One region of the Shewanella sp. 1180_01 genome, then DNA from elsewhere that is predicted to be linked to it. Evidence: riboswitches for the same ligand, from Rfam matches in the RefSeq annotation. Region 1 holds a riboswitch; the other holds the start of a gene.
The links. Region 1 has a riboswitch for cobalamin ahead of FW758_RS07585 (ABC transporter ATP-binding protein). Riboswitches for the same ligand answer to the same signal wherever they lie in the genome.
Positions count from the first base shown of each region.

Region 2: it holds a riboswitch for cobalamin, as region 1 does, so the genes downstream of both, FW758_RS08800 (TonB-dependent receptor) here and FW758_RS07585 (ABC transporter ATP-binding protein) in region 1, are expected to answer to the same signal.

Region 1 covers NZ_VXCT01000009.1:81,852-89,234, reverse strand. Annotated here, with positions in the region: gene FW758_RS07600 (LysR family transcriptional regulator) at 1-371, shown strand, start outside; gene metH (methionine synthase) at 998-4,732, opposite strand; gene FW758_RS07590 (histidine phosphatase family protein) at 5,186-5,917, shown strand; cobalamin riboswitch at 6,121-6,285, shown strand; gene FW758_RS07585 (ABC transporter ATP-binding protein) at 6,386-7,279, shown strand; gene FW758_RS07580 (FecCD family ABC transporter permease) at 7,320-7,383, shown strand, end outside.
Region 2 covers NZ_VXCT01000011.1:104,270-111,652, reverse strand. Annotated here, with positions in the region: gene rihA (pyrimidine-specific ribonucleoside hydrolase RihA) at 1-901, opposite strand, end outside; gene FW758_RS08810 (hypothetical protein) at 1,136-2,578, shown strand; gene FW758_RS08805 (hypothetical protein) at 2,794-3,462, shown strand; cobalamin riboswitch at 3,599-3,831, shown strand; gene FW758_RS08800 (TonB-dependent receptor) at 3,941-5,902, shown strand; gene FW758_RS08795 (HDOD domain-containing protein) at 6,183-6,911, shown strand; gene FW758_RS08790 (LysR substrate-binding domain-containing protein) at 7,012-7,383, opposite strand, start outside.

The DNA of each region.
Region 1 (7,383 bases):
ATTGTTGGCACTTTCGTAGCCCAAATGGCGAAATTGAAACTCAACACATTGTGGCATCAAGCTCCACGGATGATGGCCGAACCTTAGTCGAACTTGCTTGTATGGGCATGGGGATCATTCGGGTCGACCCCATGTTAATTCAGCCAGAACTGAGAGCCAGCCAGCTAGTACCAGTGTTAGCCAAGTGGCAACACACAGATCCTGCGCCGATTCATTTAGTGTGTTTAGGAAAAGATGCGCGAAGCCGCGCCGTCAACGAAGTGTGGCAATATTTAAGTGAACACCTCAGTCAAGCACTCGCTGCCGTAGAAAGTGACACCAATCGTTCATCAGTTATGAGGCATAACACTTATCTGTTAGAGGTTGAATAGGCTTAATTTTTTCACTGCGAAAAGTTAGCTCTAATGCCACAGACGTTCACCGATCCCCTGCGAAGTTGCTGCGTAGCTTTCGGGGACGGGGCGAATGGAAATCGGTGATCTTAGTGCTTATGAGCGAGAGGCAGGGACAGCCGAACTGGAGGGCTTTACAGGGATGTAAAGTGGAGCCATCGGAAGCGTTAGTGATTTTCGAATAAGCACGAAACAAGTCTTTTATGTGATTGATTTTTTTAATGAAGCAATCCATAAAAGAGAAAAGATAGGACATGCATAACTCTTTCAATGCGAAAAGTTAACTCTAATGCCACAGAAGTTCACCGATCCCCTGCGAAGTTGCTGAAGGGCGTTGAAGACAATAGCGTGACGCAGACAGGACGTCTGCGTAGCTTTCGGGGGGAAGGGACGCCCCATCGGAAGCGTTAGCTATTTTCGAATAAGCACGAAGCCACTAATCAATGCATGTAACTTCGCTAGGGGCGTCTTGGAGAATCCAAGGAGGATAGGACGAGCAGTCCTCCTTGGTCGGGTGTGGGGTGAAGCCCCACGACCTTTCGGTCGCAAGACCGATTTTACACCGCGTTAGCGTAATAAAGATCCTGATTACTCAGGATCACTTCCTATTCAGGGTCATAATCCAACACTGGCGCCAGCCACTTCTCCGTCTCTGCGACAGTCATCCCTTTACGCTTGGCATAATCTTCCACTTGATCGCGGCCTATGTTACTCACGCCAAAGTAGCGCGATTTCGGGTGAGCGAAATACCAGCCCGATACTGCCGCTGTGGGGAACATGGCGTAGCTTTCGGTGATGTTCAAGTCGATAGTCTCATCGGGCTTGAGCAAGTCCCATAACAAGCCTTTTTCTGTGTGATCAGGGCATGCTGGGTAACCCGGTGCGGGGCGTATGCCTTTGTATTTCTCACGGATTAAGGCTTCGTTGCTTAACTGCTCGTCGGCCGCATAACCCCAAAATTCTTTACGCACCCGTTCGTGCATCCGCTCGGCAAAGGCTTCGGCCAAACGGTCGGCTAAGCACTTGAGCATGATGGCGCTGTAGTCGTCGTGGTTGGCTTCAAAACGTGCCACATGTTCGTCTATGCCATGGCCTGTGGTCACCGCAAAGCCGCCCATGTAATCGGCGACGCCTGAGTCTTTTGGCGCAACAAAGTCGGATAGGCAGAAGTTGTCGTTACCGACACGTTCAAGCTGCATCCGCAGGTGATGTGTGGTCATTTCGACTGTGGTACGCGACTCATCTGTGTAGAGCTCAATGTCGTCGTAATTGACGGTATTGGCTGGGAATAAGCCGATAACTGCTTTTGCCGTGAGCCACTTTTCTTCGATGATTTGTTTGAGCATGGCCTGACCATCGGCGAACAGCTTTTGCGCTTCTTCGCCGACGACTTTATCGGTGAGGATTTCGGGGTAATGGCCATGCAGTTCCCACGAGCGGAAAAACGGTGTCCAGTCGATACGCTCAACTAAATCTTCTAACGGATAATTATCAAATACTTGGCGCCCGAGCACGTTTGGCGTGAATGGGGTGTAGTTCGCCCAATCGTGTTGGCAGCGGTTATCGCGCGCCGCTTCGAGTGACACTATCTCTTTGCGCTTGGCTTGGGATAAACGCTTAGTGCGCATGTCGTCGTATTCGGCATAGGTTTCGTCTATGGTCGCTTGGCGAGTCTCGTTGTTGATGAGCTTACTCACCATAGGCACGGCGCGGGACGCATCGGCGATATAGATAGCGCCATGGGGATAATGGGGCGCAATCTTCACCGCTGTGTGGATTTTAGAGCAAGTGGCGCCGCCGATGATCGCCGGAATGGTTAAGCCTTCGCGGTGGAAGGTTTTCACGTTATGCACCATCTCGTCCAGACTTGGAGTGATGAGCCCCGACATGCCGATGATATCGATATTGTGTTCTTTCACGGCGTCGAGAATTCGCTCCACCGACACCATCACACCTAAATCGAATACCTCAAAACCGTTACAGGCGAGCACCACGCCGACGATATTTTTGCCGATATCATGCACGTCGCCTTTTACCGTCACCATCAAGATCTTGCCGTTAGATTGGCCTTCGACCTTTTCCAGCTCAATGTAGGGGTTTAAGTAAGCCACGGCTTTTTTCATTACTCGCGCCGATTTTACCACCTGCGGCAGGAACATCTTGCCCGAGCCGAACAAGTCGCCGACCACATTCATGCCATCCATCAAGGCGCCTTCAATCACATCCAGCGGACGTTTCGCTTCTTGGCGAGCGGCTTCGGTATCTTCATCGATAAATTCGGTAATGCCTTTGACGAGCGCATGGGATAAGCGTTGGCTCACTGGCCAGCTGCGCCATTCTAAATCTTCTTTCTTACCAACCTGTGCGCCATCACCGCGGAATTTCTCCGCGATTTCAAGTAACTGCTCGGTATTGCTTGAGCCTTCGACTGGGCAGGGCAAGTTAAGCACCACGTTTTCGACCCGTACTTTAAGCTCAGGATCGATATCGTCGTAAATGGCTAACTGGCCCGCGTTGACAATGCCCATGTCCATGCCGACTTTGATGGCGTGGTACAGGAATACCGCGTGAATCGCTTCGCGCACTGGGTTGTTACCGCGAAACGAGAACGACACGTTCGATACGCCGCCCGAAATCATTGCGTGGGGCAGGGTGGCTTTAATCGCTTTAATGGCATCAATAAAATCGACGGCATAGTTGTCGTGTTCATCGATACCTGTGGCGATGGCGAAAATGTTCGGGTCGAAGATGATGTCTTCTGGCGGAAAGCCGACCTTATCGACCAACACCCGATAGGCGCGGGTACAGATTTCGATTTTACGTGCCTTAGTATCGGCCTGACCTTGTTCGTCGAATGCCATGATAATGGCCGCCGCGCCGTAGCGTTTGACTAAGGTGGCTTGCTCAATAAACTTGGCTTCGCCTTCTTTAAGGGAAATTGAGTTAACTATGCCCTTGCCTTGAATACATTTTAGGCCAGCTTCGATCACTTCCCACTTAGAGGAGTCGATCATAATCGGCACGCGGCTGATGTCGGGCTCTGAGGCAATCAAGTTTAAAAACTTGTGCATGATCTCGGCGCCATCGAGCATGCCTTCGTCCATGTTGATGTCGATGATCTGCGCGCCGCTTTCGACTTGCTCGCGGGCCACATCGAGCGCTTGCTCAAACTTACCGTCTTTGATCAGCTTTAAAAACTTGGCCGAACCTGTGACGTTGGTGCGCTCACCCACGTTAACGAACAGGGATTGTGCATCGATAGTCAGCGGTTCCAAACCGGCTAAGCGGCAGGCGACGGGGATATCGGGTAACGCGCGCGGGTTATGTCTGTCGACCGCTTCGCGAATAACGCGGATATGTTCAGGCGTACTTCCACAGCACCCGCCGATAATATTGAGCATGCCTTCGCGCGCCCAATCTTCAATCACGTTCGCCATGTCCTCTGGGGTTTCATCGTAACCGCCAAACTCGTTCGGCAGGCCTGCATTTGGATGCGCCGACACATAACATTCGGCGATACGAGATAATTCTTCGACGTACGGGCGCAGCTCTTTTGGCCCAAGCGCACAGTTAAGGCCGATAGATAATGGCTTGATATGGCGCAGGGAATTATAAAAGGCTTCGGTGGTTTGACCCGTAAGGGTACGGCCTGAGGCATCGGTAATGGTGCCCGAAATCATGATTGGCAATCTGTCTTTAGAATGCTGACCAAATAAGTCATCAAATACCGATTCAATCGCAAACAGTGCGGCTTTGGCATTTAAGGTATCGAATATGGTCTCGACCATAATGATGTCTGCGCCGCCTTCAATCAGCGCCTTAGTGGATTCTCGGTAAGCGCTGACTAACTCATCGAAGCTGACGTTGCGATAGCCTGGGTCGTTCACATCAGGGCTAATCGAACACGTACGGTTAGTGGGGCCTAACACACCAGCGACGTAGCGCGGAATGCCTGTGGCAGCAAACACTTCATCACAGGCTTCACGGGCGAGGCGGGCGCCGGCTAAGTTAATTTCGGCGGACAGCGACTGCATGTCGTAGTCGGCCATGGCGATAGTAGTAGCATTAAAGGTGTTGGTTTCAATGATGTCGGCACCGGCGTTTAAGTAGTCGGTGTGAATCTGTTTGATGATGTGGGGTTGCGACAACACCAATAAATCGTTGTTGCCTTTGACGTCAGTGTGCCAATCTTTAAAGCGTTCGCCGCGATAGTCCTCTTCTTCGAGCTTGTGGTCTTGGATCATAGTGCCCATGGCACCGTCTAAGATTAGAATGCGCTCAGCAAGCTGTTTACGAATGTCTGCCAATATCTGGCCGGCTTTGGTAGAGGGTATCGTCATAAATAATTACCTTAAATACAGCTAAGTTAAGTCCAAGCATCGACCCTTGTTATGCTAAGTGCAGGGTAAAGCGTGTTGTGCAGTCCAGATATTGGCTCTCGTTATCGACCCTAGTGAGTGATCTAAATTAGCTAACTTAGTTAGGCTAAGTGCATTCCATTCTGCTCGGTCGATATTTGACTACTCGTTTTAGTTATTTATCGTTAGAGTTTAGTTTTGGACATTTAAACGTATAGACGTCCATAATACGCGACTTATGATTGTCAGGGCAAGGTCAAAATTGACTAACGACAATTGAGTCCTATCAGCACTTTTCACCCAGTTTAACGACTCTTTTTTTAGGATTAGTTGTAGAGCTAGTTGTAGGGCTAGAGCGTAATTGAGTATATAGGACGACGGGTCTAATGTGGGTTTTCAACAAAATTTGCCACGAGTGATAGACATAGGAATACGATGAAACAAGTTCGATTGTTATTGTTACGCCACGGCGAGTGTGAAGGCGGCGCCATTTTACGCGGCCGTGTGGATGTGCCTTTGAGCGAAAAGGGCTGGCAGCAAATGTCGGCAGCGGTTGAGGCGCAGGCAAGTACCTGCAGCGCGATTTACAGTTCGACTTCACGCCGCTGCGCCGAATTTGCCCAAGCCTTTGCCGCCGAATTGCATTCGACGGCGGCGCTGGTATCTGAGTCAAGGCCATTGCAGGCGCAGTTTTTGTCGGGTTTACAGGAAATTGATTTTGGTGATTGGGACGGTCGTCGGCTCGATGAGCTGTATCAGCAAGAGGGCGAAAGTTTAGCGGCCTATTGGCAAAACCCTTGGCAAACACCGCCGCCCAATGGGGAAACTATGGCCAGTTTCGAGTCGCGGGTGAATGGGGCCATTGACCAGATACTCGCCGCCGAGTTTGAACGATTGAGCGTCGACTCAGATAACGCCGAGCATGCAGTGGGCGCTAGCATGGGTACGGGCTTGAGTGCGGGCGAACTGGCTGCCAAAGTATGGGTCGTGACCCACGGCGGAGTGATCCGTCACTTAATGGCGCGCGCCCTTGGGGTTGAGCGGGCGGTGGGCTTTTACAGTCAACTCGATTTACCCGTGGCGGCCGTGGTGAGCATTAATGTGCTGCAAGATGAACACGGCGTTTGTTACTGGCGTTTAGATTGGCCGAGCGGACGCTGCGAGTGATCCGCGTAGCCCTAAGGTGAAGATTTTTCTTGTCTTACCAGCGTGATTGTCGATTGCCTATTAAGGTAAATATAGGATAATGCTTTTTCCTGACGTCCCCGACGCACACGGCCTTGCAAGGCTGGTGGCAGTGTATCGGATGACGTCACAGAAATAGGTGTTGGGAGTTTTGAGTGGTGCGAGGGTGTTCTGTGGCAGTTATGGCCGAGGCACGCTGAAAAGGCTTGAAATCAATCTCAACATAATAGGGAATTGGGGAGCTGCTTGTCAGTCAGCCCGAACTGTGCCCGCAACTGTGAGTGACTTTTTATATTGTTTTCAATAGAAAAGTGACGAGTCAGGAGACCTGCCTATTTCTGTTATCGCTGCGTGCAGCCTTAGTTCTCGAGCGGGTGACTCGAGGGAGCCGATGACAATGTGCACAACCTTTTTTAATTCAGGTTTGGACTCGCTAGGAGCACCACGTTGGTGAAACTCTCTGCCATCCAAACGAGCCATGCTTTGAATGACAGCGACACTCGCCCGTCAGCGAGCCAGACGGTCGCGCTCGATGTCAGCCAGTTAAGCTGGTGTATCGATGGCAAAACCATTCTTTCCAATATTAACTTTGCGCTGCCAACGGGGCAGATGCTGGGTTTGATTGGCCCTAACGGTGCGGGTAAGTCTAGCTTGCTACGCTGTTTGTATCGCTTTGTTCGCCCGACTCAGGGCAAAATTACCCTGTTTGATCAAGATATTGAGCGTTTATCGCCCAAGGCGTTTGCCTGCCGCGTCGCCGTAGTGCAGCAAGACACGCCGCATTATTTTGACCTAACCACAGAGCAATTGGTCAGCATGGGCTTAACGCCGCACAAGGGCATGTTCGATACCAATTCGAGCTGTGACGGCGAGCGCATTGCAAAGGCTCTAGAGAAAGTCGGCCTGAGTCATAAGATGCACCAACAGTACGAGCACTTATCCGGCGGTGAAAAGCAGCGTGCCTTGATCGCCCGCGCCATAGTGCAGCAGCCGCAACTGTTGATCCTTGACGAGCCAACCAACCACCTCGATGTGCGTTATCAAATTCAAATCCTCGAATTAGTGCGTAGCCTTGGCATCAGCGTGATTGCCTCTATTCACGATCTCAATTTAGCCAGCGCCCTGTGCGACAGTTTGTTGTTGATCCATAACGGTGAAGTCAGCGCTATGGGCACACCAACCGAGGTATTAACCGAGGCGCGAATTGGTGATGTGTTCGGCGTGTGCGCTCAGGTGTCGACCCATCCACAACATAAAAAGCCCTTAATCAGCTATTTTTATGGCTACCATGATTCGACGCACAGCATGGCTGATGCTTTGGCTGAGCGAGGCGAGGGCGGATGATTCAGGGAGTAAATAGCATTTCATCTCACATTTGGGGCGTATGGTGACACCTTTGACGAGACAACAACTGATGCTGGTCGCATTAGGCATAATCACTTTGATAA
Region 2 (7,383 bases), on a different contig from region 1:
CGACAAAGCCTAGTCTATCGAGCCCAAATAGCACAGTCGCATTGGCGGTTTTGCCAGTGAGTTGATAGCGATCAACCACTGTCATGCCTAAGGTCAACTCGCTTTGGGTTTCAATCCCGACCCAGCAATCTTGTGCCTCAAACAGCTCAGGTTTGAGCAACCAAGCGATAGTACAGGGGTCGTGCAATGGCGCGCCAATAAAGCCCCATTTAGGATCTCTGTGGTAAATCATAAAGAAATCCAATAACTCGGCGACGCACTGAGCAATTGGATTTGGGATGGCGCGAATCCGTTCTATGTCTTCATCCATGATTTGCGCTTGATGGGTCACATCGAGCCCGCACATAGTGATGGGAATACCTGACTTAAAGACGATATCGGCGGCTTCGGGATCGACAAAAATATTAAACTCGGCGGCAGGCGTCCAATTACCGACACCCGCGGCGCCGCCCATCAGCACAATGCGCTCTATTTTAGGGTGTAGCTCGCTATGACTCGCCAGTAAAAGAGCAATGTTCGTCAGCGGCCCAGTGGGCACTAAAGTCACTGGCTGAGTGCTTTGGCGGATTTGCTGCGCCATCAGTTCAACGGCCGTTATGGCTTGTGGGCTGAAGCTAGGTTCAGGCAATGCGGGGCCATCGAGTCCTGTCTCGCCGTGAACATTGTCGGCGATAATCAGTTGACGTGTTAGCGGCTTAGTGGCACCGCCCGCGACTGGGATATCACCACGGTTTAACAGGGTTAAGATCCGCAGGGCGTTGTTGAGGGTTTTATCTGGGGTTTGATTGCCTGCGCTAGTCGTGACGGCAAGGGGAACGAGGTCTGGGTGAGCTAAGGCTAAGATCAGCGCGATAGCATCGTCATGGCCGGGATCGCAATCAAGAATGATGTGACGAGTCATACTGTTACTCCTTTAAACAGCGGTACTGGATGCTTAGAATAGCATGCCATAAGTTAGGCTCTAGCCTGTGGAGGGTACTTGCAGAGCAAACCGTGAGCGTTTTCGTCTTTTTATCAACAAGCTGCTAGAATTCTGCCCGTTTTTGACACTAGGCGATGTTAGGTTAATCCATTCTTGCTCTGTCTGCTGCACAACATTGAATGACATATCCAAGCAAATACAAGGAAATAAGTAATGCTCACTCATCGAATCACTTGGCCTAAGGCTTTACTCGCGGGCATGGTTGCCATGCCGATCTCTGGCTGCAGCAATCCTCAACCTATGGCCATTATTGAAAGCAATAACGAGTCATTGCTGCAGTTCGATAACGGTAAACTCATCCAATTTAAGGAAAAACCGAGTCCGCAGTATCGCCATATTCCCTGTGATTTACCGGCAGTAAGTTCCGTGATAGCAAATGATATGGCAGTGGCTGCCATCACCCAAAATGGCGATGTGATCACTTGGGGAAATAGTTTTAGCGGCGGCGATAGCCGCGAAGTTGCTGCGGAGCTTAAACACATTAAACAAGTCGTGCCTGTAAAGGAAGGTTTTGCCGCCCTGCGTGAAGATGGCACTGTGGTGTACTGGGGACGTGCAGGGAAACTGAGTCTCGACAAAGCCCTGCAAAGCCGTATGACAAACATCACTAAACTCTATGCTAACCGTGAGGCGGTAGCCGCACTCGATGCCAGTGGAAAAGTGCACACTTGGGGTTATGGGCCCGAAGGCGGCAATAGCCAGCATGTGCAGGATAAACTGGTGGATATAGTTGATATCTTTGCCGAAGGACGAAGTTTTACGGCACTTAAGAAAGACGGCAGCACTGTGATTTGGGGGCAAGTTGAACGTTCAACCAATATGAAAAAGCTGCTGCCGCAGTTAATGGATGTTGTGCGTGTTGAGTATACCCAAGGGACCTATGCCGCTTTGAAAAAGGATGGCAGTGTCGTGACTTGGGGGCAGAGTAGCGATATTTACCCTATTCGCAGTGCGCTTCAGGATGTCGTGAGTATTACGTCAAATAGCTGTGCTTTTGCAATCTTAAGTCCAGCGGGAGAAGCGCACTTTTGGGGCAATGAAACGAACTGCGGTATCGATTGGCTCAAACAAACAGATATTAAAGGCGTGAACAGTATTGTCAGTGTCGGCACGGGATTTCTGTTGCTGCGTGACAATGCCGTACCGCAAATCCTCGTCGATAACAGTGACTACGCCTATTTATATGGTTTTCACTATGCCCAAGAGATCCTCAATCAATATTGGCAGGAGGGAAGCAAAATCACCATAGGTTCAGCATCATTTGTATTCACCCGTCCTGACGGCAAAGTCGTGCCAGTAGGCTATAGGGTTAACCTAGAAAATGTCGAGAAGCTCATAGAACGCATCCCGCGATTAACTTGGTTAGCGAGGGCGGGTGAGGGTTATGTCGGGATCAGTGAAAAGGGGGAATGGGTCTCTTGGTCGATGAATAACGAGATGTTCGCCAAATCTCCGCTGCAGCCAGCCGATTCGTTGGTGATTAAGCCGCTGGATTTTACCCCTGTTACCCAATGCGAAACGCAAGAGCAACGGCAGGCGATTCTGAGTCAGGAAAGGCCTAAACCTGAAGTAAAAATGTGGTTATTTAGCGAATAGCATTCACCTCTTTTACCATCACGGCGCAGATAAACGGAGTATTTCTCTGTTATTTACACCGTGACAGTGATTATTTCTTTTAAAGTGGCAGTTAATCTAGGCTTTTGACTGTTTTCAATCTGGGTTATTCGCTAGAATGCTGGGTGTTTTCTGTTCAATTTCATGATGTCGTATTAATTAGCATTAGTTATAAGTGCGATACAAGGATGATAAGTATGAAATTAGCATTGTGTTCACCTATTGGATTGTTTCAAGGTGCCAGTGTGTTATTACTCTGCAGCTTAATTGGCTCAGAGCCAGTTCAAGCCACATTAGATATAGCTCGGAGCGAAAGCGGCGCAGCTCATACCCATGTATTGCCCGTATTTGGTCAGCAATTAGGGTTCAATCTGCCTGCGGGCTGGAAGCAGGCTTATCATGAGGAGCAAGCTGGCATGTTTATGGCAGAATATGTGCCTGAGCAGGAAGCATTAACCCAGTGGAGTGCACTATTTTGCGTGCAGGGCTTTAAGGATATGGCCGAGAGTATTAGCCCTGAGCGTTTTTTAGATGCGATGGCCCAGACCTATAAATCGACCTGTGACGGCGAAGTGGTGTACCAGAAGCTCGGCGACACTGAAGTTGATGGACATGAGGGATTTAAGGCTATTTTAGGCTGTACAGCCATGCCCAATATCCACAATGTCACGCAAGTGAATCCCAAAGCCTATGCTTCAACTCCTCAAGGGGAAATTGGCTACTATACGGTTGTCAGTGGCAATAAAGATTTGTATCTACTGCATAAGTCGATGCGAGGTGCCGTTTTTTCTGCCGATAAACCACCATTGCAGGCAGATAATAGCCAAGATTTTATCTCCGCTTTAGTCCCATTCTCCTTGAAGTAGACCGTAGACGTTCGCTTGAGTTTGATGGACTTTCATCCGTATAGACGTCTATAATGCGCGCGCTCAGGCTCTATAATGTGCTGAGCCTTAAGGGAGTATCGCTGTTTTATTGATGGCTGTGCCCTATGAATCAAATTTTTAGTCAACCTTCTGAGGTGCTTGCGTGCGAAAGCCGCGAGATAATCGGGAAGCCAGTGAAATTCTGGCACTGCCCCCGCAACGGTAAAAGGTGAGAGAAGACCGCGTTTGATTGGTGTGTTCAAGACAGAACCCGATAGTCAGAATGTTAAAGGTCAGTCTCGCGTTAATTCTATTTTTACGGATTAACATAGCCTAAGTCCGGAGACCGGCCCTAAAGGTGTTTTTGAGATTTCGGTGGGCAGATCTCAAAATGCGATAGTCACTGTCAGTATCTTTTACTGAATGAACAGTATCGTGGCGCTAATGCCCCGTTTTCCTTGCAGGAGTTAAAGGTAAAATGGGAACAAATCCAACAAAAATCGCGCTGTTGATCGGTAGCCTTTGCAGTTTTTCCGTTATCGCGCCCGCTATGGCGGCTGACGCTACCAGCACAGCGAAAGTCGACGAGCATCTTGTCGTGATCGGCCGCTCTGACAATACCCCGTTAAATATTGCCGCGAATGTGAATGTGATTGACGCTGCGGCGATTGAAATGAGCGGTGCCACTAGTGTGACTGAGGTTTTACGCGGTCAAAGTGGTATTCAAATATCAGATAATAACATCGGTACTAGTTTTGCGATGCGTGGCTTTAGCGCCAGCACTGCTGTGAATAACACGCTGATTTTACTTGATGGTCGTCGCCTCAATAATATCGATATCGCAGCCCCTAGTCTTAATGCCATTCCGCTTAATCAAGTGGATCGTATTGAAATTTTATCGGGTAGTGCGGGTGTGCTTTATGGTGACCAAGCCGTGGGCGGGGTGATCAATATTGTCACTAAGTCCCCTGAAAATACTGGCGGCAGCGTGCAGTTATCTGGCGGTAGCTTTGATACCTATGAAGGTCGCGGTGATGTGTCTGGCGCGATCAACAAAGATTGGCGTTACTTTTTCACTGGTAGCTATAACCAAGGTGACAACTATCGCAAACATAATGCTAACGAAACCGGCTCTATTCTTGGCCGCATTCAATATAAAACGGCCACAGACTCGTTCTTCGTTGAAACCAGCTATTACGATGATGACCGTGAAAATCCTGGCTCGCTTACAAAAGATCAATTTAAAGACAACCCACGTGACTCTGGGAACGATAAGCAATATTCTCACGAGATGACCACTGCGGCGCGCACGGGTTATCAGCATCAGCTTAATCAAAATTGGGCTTTAGCAGCGGATTTAGATTATAGCGATACCTTAGTGTCTTCTTTTAATTGGGGGGCGAACAGCCATAACACGCGCTCACTGTTGATGTTTAGTCCTAAAGCGTTAGCGAACTACAGTACCCGTCAAGGTGAGCTAAACCTAGTCACAGGTTTAGACATCAGCCGTGGTAAGGCTGATTTTGACACTATGGCGCGCAGTAATGTGCAGCAAACACAAAGTGCTTACTTACAAGCCACTGTTCCATTAAGCCATACCCTAAGTTATGTTGTGGGTGGGCGATATGCGCGGGTGACCGACGAGTTAGTCGATCGCAAAGTTTATCCTAATGGTATCGATTTAGATGAAGATGCGACAGCATTTGAGTTTGGCCTAAACTACCGTCCTAGTACGGAGCACAGATTCTATCTACGTGGCGATGAAAACTTCCGTTTTGCGAAAGTGGATGAGCAAGCTTATACCCCTAAAGATGTGTTTGGCTTAAAGCCACAGACGGGCCGCTCCTATGAGGCGGGTTGGGATTGGACGCTTGCCAGCCAAACCCTGCGAGTGAACCTGTATCGCCTCGATTTAGAGGATGAAATCGTGTTCGATCCTAGCGCAGAGACACCTCCAAAAGGAGATTTCCAAGGTGCGAACGTCAATGCTGACGCTTCTCGTCGTTATGGCGCCAGTGCCGATTGGGATTGGCAAGTGACTAAAGCGCTGCAGCTCGGGCTAGAGTATAACTATATCGATGCTGAATTTACCGACGGTAACAATGATGGCAAGGAGCTGTCTTGGGTGGCAAAACACACGGGGCGCGGATATGTCAGTATGGATTTTGCTGAGCATTTCCAAGTCTTTGCCGAAGCAATTTATACTGGTAACCGCTTTATCGAAGGCGATAACGGTAATGAAGGCGATAAGCTGGCCAGTTACGTGCTCGGTAATTTAGCCTTGAACTACAACCGTGATGCTTGGCTTGCCAGCCTGCGTATCGATAACCTATTTGATAAAGACTATGTCAGCGCAGGCTATTACGGTGGCCTTTGGGGTGATAGTTATTACTCTGGTCGAGGTCGCGATATTCGTTTTACCCTTGGTTATCGCTTCTAGGCATTGATTCGCTCAATTTCGATAAAGCCAGACTCAGTCTGGCTTTTTATTTTTTAGGCTCTGTTCAAGGAATAAATTTTGAAATAGGTATAGTCTTGAATATCGTTTCAGTAGAGTGACTAAATTGTCGTTATCTTTAGTGGTTAGCGGGCAGCAATAACTAAACAGGAATAATTTATCTATTACTCTGCTGTTTGTGGCTGAAATTCTTTAAATTTTGGGTATGATGTGAACGGTAACCGAATTATCTTATTGTCAATAAACAGGTGCAAAGTGTCTTATGACAGATCTTGAGCAACAGGTTTTTACTCAAGTTAGAGCTATCATAGCGAACGAAGAGCAAGTGATTGGCCGACGAGGGATTTTAATACCACTCAAAAAAGCGATCCTTGCTGAAGGCGACATTCGTAACGTGATCGACATCATCTCGAGTGACCCCGCATTGGCGGCGCACATGTTAATGCGCAGTAATTCCGCACAAGCATCTGGGGTGATTAACCCTAAGACTCGCTCGTTGAAAGAAGCTTTAGTCCGCTTAGGTCAAGTGAATATCTATCGCTATGCCTTTACGTTTTATCTGCAAGAACGCCTCGATGAGCTGCCGCAGCCCTATAAAAAGTTAGTCCAAGGTTATTGGAAGTTGACTGAAGATATTGCAACAGATGCGGTGGACAGTTTAGCGGAGATGGAAGGCGTTGAGGTTGATGCTGATGAAGTGCAAACCTTGGCCCTGTTCAGTGTGTTCGGCCAAATTATCGCGCTCACGGCATTTGCCTATTTAAATGCTAATGCCGAACAATCATTCCCTTTAAGCGTGATTAAGTCATTGATTGATAATCAACAGCAGACTTTGACCATAGAATCATTCGAAGCGTTAGACTTAGATCAGGACTTACGCCAAGAGTTTATGATTGCCCATAATTTGCGTCAGACCCGCAATTCGAATTCCCCTGGTTTAATCTTGCGCCGCGTATTGTCTATGCGTGGTCTGTTGATGAATCCGCTGTAATATTTCGATGCATTAAATCGCTGTTTGATCCTATGAAATAGTCATTAGATTCATTAAAAAAGCCTGCATCAGCAGGCTTTTTTGTTAGGTTTCACCTGTGTTAATTTGTCTTCTGCTGGCGGGATAAACCTTCACTCGCCACCAGTTGTAACCAATTTTGGATCAAGGCTGAGTTGGCGCTATGGCGGCGATAGGCACCAAATAGAGGCCGTTTTAAACCTTCTTGCCCTAGCTTCACTGTGGTGAGGCTTAGGCCATGTCCTTCATTTATCGACCAGTTCGGCAGTGCGGCTATGCCGTCTTTACAGGCGATGCGTTGCAGTAACATCATGGTTAAATCACAGGTTTTCTGCTCACCCGCTTCTATGCCTGCGGGCTCTAAAAAATGGCGATAGATGTCTAAACGCGTCAGTGGTACGGGATAGCTGATGATCGGTAAATGCACTAATTGCTTAGGGGTGACATAGGCTTC